Regions from separate parts of the Massilia sp. DJPM01 genome, predicted to be linked through region 1. Evidence: predicted binding sites of a transcription regulator. Region 1 holds the regulator's gene; the other holds the start of a gene.

Evidence for each region. The regulator sigma-54, encoded in region 1, starts transcription at its own class of promoters, with help from an activator protein. The targets are predictions, from matches to a motif close to TGGCANGNAANCTGCTTT.
Region 2: the regulator sigma-54 is predicted to act here: its motif matches at 2,318-2,335, upstream of PO883_RS22040 (EDSAP-1 family PEP-CTERM protein).

Annotation. Positions count from the first base shown of each region.
Region 1 is NZ_JAQOZV010000003.1:115,944-119,289, forward strand. It holds gene PO883_RS03130 (hypothetical protein) at 151-1,491, shown strand; gene PO883_RS03135 (RNA polymerase factor sigma-54) at 1,514-2,989, opposite strand; gene lptB (LPS export ABC transporter ATP-binding protein) at 2,992-3,346, opposite strand, start outside.
Region 2 is NZ_JAQOZV010000038.1:1,632-4,977, forward strand. It holds gene PO883_RS22035 (XrtA system polysaccharide chain length determinant) at 1-947, opposite strand, end outside; gene PO883_RS22040 (EDSAP-1 family PEP-CTERM protein) at 1,308-2,249, opposite strand; gene PO883_RS22045 (long-chain N-acyl amino acid synthase) at 2,557-3,324, shown strand; gene PO883_RS22050 (FAD-binding oxidoreductase) at 3,311-3,346, shown strand, end outside.

The sequences.
Region 1 (3,346 bases):
CAGGAATCAAGGGGAAATAGGCGATATATTCGCTGCGGTATATCCTCGCGATACCGCGGGGATCGGAAAGTAGCAGGTATGTAAGTCGATATATATAAGACAACGGACTTCCCCTACAATCGCTTCCCCCGCCAATTTCCCGATGCCGATATGTTCAAACGCTCCGCCTTCATCTCCCTGCCGCGCCTGCTCCTGGCCGGCGCCCTGTGCGCCAGTGCCCCAGCCTTTGCCGCCCTCAGTTTCGACCTGAGCGTCGCCACCAAATACAAGGTCGCCTCGCACGGCGACAATCCGCCACCGGACGAGGTCAAGCAGTACAAGGTTTTGCTGGGCGAACGCTATTTGTCGGTGAGCAGCGCGGGCGAAACGATGATTTACGACCTGGCGAACCGGCGCCGCTATCAGATCGACCTGGCCAGTGGCAGCTATGTCGACTACTCGCTGTTCGATGGCGTCGGCTTTCGCATGCAGGAATTGAAAAACCGGGCTTCCATGAACAAGGCCCTGATCATGGCCAACGTCGAACCGCCCTCGTTCGACCCGGTCTTCGACGAGCATAATTTGTCGATCACGTCGGCGCCACGCAAGCTGTCCGAATCTACCGAGGCCGGCGCCACCGTGCTGGCGGTCGACGGCAATCCCTTGGCGCACATCCCTGCCGGCGGCACCCGCGTCAACGCCGGCGACGCGGCCCTGTTCGAGCGCATGATGCGCTACCGTTTCGGCGGCCATCCGCTGGTGCTGGCGCGCCTGGCCAGCGAAAAGCGCGTGCCGGCCGGCTTCGTGATGCACCACAAGCAGGTCGGCCACAGCCAGACGCGTACCTATACGGTCAGCGCGCTCAGGCAAAGCGCTCCGGCCAGCTACGACCTCAAGCCGTACAAGCCGCGCGCGGCAGCGGCTAACGAACTCGATCAGCTGCTCGACAAGGCGCAGGCGAATGCGGCCCCGCCGACGGCGGCAACCAGGCAAGCGTTCGAGACCGGGATCGCACAAGCGTTCGCCGACAAGCGCGCCTTCGACGCCATGCTCGGCATGTCCGAATTGGCGTTTGTCAGCGGTGATCCGATGAAAATGCCGACCCCGGAGCAGAAGGTGCTGCTCAACGCCGACCCGCAAGTGCGCGCGTTTGCGGCGGCGATACGGTCCAAGGGGAAGGCGGAGATGGAGGCGGCGCTCGCCACGCTGCAGGAACTGCGCAAGCTCAACACCCACAAACAGCACATGCTGGCGTTGTTTGAAGCAAATTGGCGCGCCAAGCTGGGCGACGTACGCGGCGCGCTGCCGCTGTACGCCAGCGTCTTGCGCGCCAATCCGGCGCTGGCCGGAGCCTACAAGGATATGGGCGACGCGCTGTTCAAAAGCTATGACATGGCGCGTGCCTGGCGCAGCTGGGACGCCGGCCGGCGCATGGCGCCGGGGCTGGAACAGTTCAAGGCGGTCAACCAGTACGAACAGCTGCTGCTGCGCGAGCACCCGGAGTTTTTCTAGGCACCGCGCAACCCTGAACGCCCTACAGGCACTTGCGCAGGGCGACCGGCGGAATCTTGAGCGCTTCGCGGTACTTGGCGACCGTGCGGCGCGCGATCACCATGCCCTGCTCGCCCAGCATGTCGGCGATCTTGCTGTCCGACAGAGGGCTTTTGGGATCCTCGGCGCTGGTCAGCTGCACGATCAGCGCGCGGATCGCCGTCGATGACGCTTCGCCGCCCGCTTCGGTGGCCACGTGGCTGCCGAAAAAATACTTCAGCTCGAACATGCCGTGCGGCGTCATCATGTACTTTTGCGTGGTCACGCGCGAGATCGTACTTTCGTGCAGCCCGAGCGTGTCGGCGATTTCGCGCAGCACCAGCGGACGCATCGCCACCGCGCCGTGCGAGAAGAAATTGCGCTGGCGTTCGACGATCGCTTCGGCCACCCGCAAGATGGTATCGAAGCGCTGGCGCATGTTCTTGATCAGCCACTTGGCTTCCTGCAGCTGCGCGCCCATCTGCCCTTCGCCCTTGCCCTGCTTGAGCAGCGCGGCGTACATGCTGTTCACGCGCAGGCGCGGCATGACGTCGTTATTGAGCATCACCGACCAGCCGTTTTTCGCTTTGCGCACGATCACGTCCGGCACCACGTAGTCCGACACGTCGGACGCGAACTCCGCGCCCGGATGCGGATTGCACTGGCGGATCACGGTCTGCGCCTCGCGCAAGTCCTCGTCGTCGCAGTCGAGCGCTTTTTTCAGCTTGTTGAATTCGCGCTGGGCGAACCAGGTCAGATGGTTCTCGACGATGGTCAGCGCCATGCGCCGCGTCACCAGCGCCACGCCCGGCATGCGCCGGATCTGCAACGCCAGGCATTCGGACGCATTGCGCGCGCCCACGCCGATCGGGTCGAAACTTTGCAGCAGCGCCAGCGCGGTGCGCAATTCCTCGATTTCGATTTCCAGCTCGGGCGGCATGCGCTCGTGGATCTCTTCCAGCGTTTCGGTCAGGTAGCCATTGTCGTCGACGGCGTCGACGATCAGTTCGACCAGCGCGCGGTCGCGCGGCTCCAGCACGGTCACGCGCATCTGCTCCATCAGGTGCTCGCGCAAGGTGGTGGCGGACGCTTCGAGCTGCGGGCGCGAATCCTCGTCGTCGGAGGTCTTGGCGCGGCCGAGGTCGCCCCATTCGCCATCGTTGTCGCTGCTGCTGGCCGGGCTATCCGCCTCGCCGCCCTCGAAGCCTTCGCCTTCGGCCGGCGCCGGCGCATCCTGCGCCCCCGGCTCGGGCGCCGCTTCGGTCGGCGTCGAGGTGCTGCTGATGGCGCCATCACCGAGCAGGCGCACCGAATGATCGAGCGGATCGTCGAGCCGTTCGAGCAGCGGATTGTCGCTTAACAGCTGTTCCAGTTCCTGGTGCAGTTCCAGGGTCGACAACTGCAGCAGCCGGATCGACTGCTGCAGCTGGGGCGTAAGGGCGAGGTGCTGGGAGGTGCGTAGTTGAAGGGACTGTTTCATGCCTACATCCGGAAATGTTCGCCCAGGTAGACCCGGCGCACGGATTCATCGGCGATGATGTCGTCGGGTCGACCGGAGGCGAGCACCGCACCCTGGTTGATGATGTAGGCGCGGTCGCAGATGCCCAGCGTTTCGCGCACGTTATGGTCGGTGATCAGAACGCCGATGCCGCGCTGCTTGAGGAAGCGCACGATGCGCTGGATCTCGATGACGGCGATCGGATCGACCCCGGCGAACGGTTCGTCGAGCAGCACGAAGCGCGGGTTGGTCGCCAGCGCGCGCGCGATCTCGACCCGGCGCCGCTCGCCGCCCGACAGCGTCATGGCCTGGTTTTCGCGCAGTTTTTCAATTTGCAGG
Region 2 (3,346 bases), on a different contig from region 1:
TAGAAGCGGCCCGGGTCGCCGTCGCGCTCGGCCTGCTTGCTTTCCTCGATCTTGCGCGCTTCGAGCTGGGCCAGCAGGCGGCGCGCGCCGATCACGTCGGGGTGCAGGTCGGTGTATTGCAGGCGCAGGGTGTCGAGATTCTTGTTGATGGCGGCCATGCGCGCATCGATGTCGGGATTGACGATGCTGCGCGCGCGCGCGGACGTGCCGGCCGGCTGCGGATCGCCGTTGATGCGCGCCTGGATCGCCAGGCGCGCCTGTTCGGCCTCCAGCAGGTCGATGCGGGCGGTGCTCAGGGCATCGCTGGAGATGGCCATCTGGGCGCTGTAATCGACGCCCTGGCGCGGCAGCAGGGCGCTGTTGCGCAGCTTGAATTCCTTGACCGTGTTTTCGGCAGCCACCAGGCGCTGCTCGTAATTCCTGATCTGCTCGTCGATGAAACGGATGGCTTGCTGCGAATCGCCCTTCTTGCCCTTGAAGCTGCCTTCGAGGAAGATGGTCAGCAGCGATTGCACCACGTCGTGCACCTGCTTCGGCTTGTCGCCGGCATAGGTGATCGAATAGATATCGTTGGTGCTGGTGCCGGTGATCTTCAGGCGCGCGGCCAGCTCCTCGACCTGGCTTTCGCGCTGGCGCGGGGTGGTGGCGTCGACGTCGAGGTCGACCATGCGCAGCACACGCTCCAGGTTCGGGCGGCTAAGCAGGGTGCGGCTCATGATCGACACTTGCTGTTGCACATTGGGGATGCTGGTCATGCCCGCCATCAGCGGCTTGAGGATGCTCTGGGTATCGACGAACACGCGCGCCGAACTCTGGTAATTGTTCGGCAGGCGCGCCACCACCACCCAGCCGACGCTCGCCACCACCCACATGAGGCCGACGGCGAGCCAGCGATATTTCCAGATGCCCCTTGCATGCAGCAGCAGCTGGCTGATGAAGTCCTCCATATCGTGTGGGTCTCCGTAAGTCGGGCAGCGATGGGAAGGGCGACTGCCAGCTTCACTACGCCTTCGATTATATGTCTGAGGAAACAGTAAGATTCCGCTGATCACGGACGCGTTGATTCGCGTCAAGCGCAGCAACAGCGGGGGCGCGCGCCACGCTGGAGCCAAAAAAACAGCCCGGTCAGGCGCGCTCCTGACCGGAAAAATGCAGGCTGCCAATGAGCCGTGCATCAGGGTCCCCGCCGGGCGTCCGGCGCCCGCATCCCCGGCCGGCGCGGACGGCGCAGCAGCGGTTGCAGACCCTGCAATGGCTTCGGACCAGCAAGCCATCTTCTTCTTGTTTGCATCTTGCCCAGCCCCGGCCTATTTGCGGCGGCGTGCCAGCAGCGACATGCCGAGCAGGCCCAAACCGAAGATCGCCAGGCTGCCCGGTTCCGGCACCGCCACGGTATTTTGCAAGGCATTGGCGAGGGTGGTCTGGTTGATGGTCAGCTGGTAGGTATCGAACTGGTTGAGCCAGGGCGTGACCGCCGAGAAGCTCATCGTGCCCGGGTTATAGGTCGACATGCCGGGGAAGCTGTCGGTGCGGCTGACATTGCCCATGCTGTTCAGTTCGCCAGGCTGATAGGCGAACACCAGTTGCCCGGTGGTGATGTTCATGATGTTCATGCTCCACGACAGGCGTGCGATGGCATTGGTGTCCATGCCGGCGCCGCTGCTGGCATATGCCTGGGTAAAGGGCGTGCCGTCGAAGGCGACGGTCATGGTCTCGCCCACGCCGAGGGTGAAGTTGAAGGCGCTCGAGGTGCCGACGTCGGAATCGCCGGCGGCCTCGCCATCGGTGCCCAGAGAGGCATCGGCGCGCGTTTCGGCGCGCACCCCGGCCTGCTTGATACCGATGGTCATGGCATTGCCGGTCATGTTCTGGTCGGCGTAGCCGAAGGTGCCCGGCACCGGTGGCGGACCGGAAAAGGCGGTGAAGTTGTTTTCGGCACGCGGTGCGTTGGGCAAGCCGACGAACTGGTGCGCCACGTCCGGCGTGGTGCCGCTGAGGATGGCGCGGTTTTGCGGCATGGCGGCCGACACCATGTTGTTGAGGGAAGCGGTGGCGTGGGCCGAGTTGGTGCCGTCGAGCATGGTGAAATCGGTCGACTTGAAGGCGGCACCGCTGGAATGAAGCAGACGGAAATTGTCGACCACGAGGACGGCCTGGGCAAATGCATCGGCGCGCGCACCGTTCATGGCGGCCAGGCAAAGGCCGGCAATCGCCGCGTTTTTCAACAGTGATGTCGGGACTGGTTTCATAGTTAACTCTCCGGTGGGGATGAAGTGGGGTAGCGTCGACAGCTTGCGGCGCCGCCGTGTCCACGCTGTATGCAGCAAGCGTGCCAGCGCGTTTTTCTTCATGAAATCACGGGCTTGCGAATTTCATCTCGGCAGCTGCGTGGGTGCGTGGCGGGCATGCCAAAAATCCCGACGAGGCGAGTTTGTCCCAGAACAATGGTGTGCGCAACAGCGTGAACTTCCGTATGGATGGCCCTGTCTGACCTGTACAAACTTTGCGCGCGGGCCGGCAGGCGGACTGCGCGATCACGCGGAAGGAAAGAGAACCATGTTTCAAGACGAGCTACCGATTGCAACGTTCGAGATGCCGGCGGGCTTACGCGAGCCGGGCGGAGGGGTCGCCACGGCGACCGAGCCCGAGCCGGGCCAGGCGATGCAGGCATTTCATATCCGCCTGGCCAATTTAGCGGGACGGCGCGAAGCGGCCAGCCTGCTGATCCGCAAAATGTACGGCTGGCGCGGCTATGCCGTCGAGCCCAGCCTGCACCACGACCCCAACAAGGTAACGCTGTACGCCGAGACGGGCGGGATGCTGGTCGGGACCATGAGCTTGTGCCTGGACAGCGAATTCGGCCTGCCGGCCGATGACAATTTTCGCGACAAGCTCGACTTGCTGCGCAGCCAGGGACGGCGCCTGTGCGAGCCGTCGCGCCTGGCGATCGACAAGGGCGTGAACAAGCGCGTGTTCGCCTCGCTGATCCACATCTCGTATCTGTATTCGCACAGGCTGCAAGGTTTCAGCGACTACGTGATCGAGGTCAATCCGCGCCACGTCATGTTTTACAAGCGCATGCTGGGCTTCAGCGACTTTGGCGGTGAACGTCCGTGCCACCGGGTCGGCGCGCCGGCCGTGCTGCTTCGCCTGCCCTTGACGGAGATGGGCGAACAGATCCGCAAATGGGGCGGCCTGATGGAGCAGCATGGCGAGGAACGCTCTTTCTATCCGTATTTTTTCCCGGAGCATGACGAGGCGGGCATCACGGCGCGCCTGAACGGCGGGTACCAGGCCGGCGGAGGGCGCGATGCGTATTATTGAGGAGCAAAAATTCCGACACGAA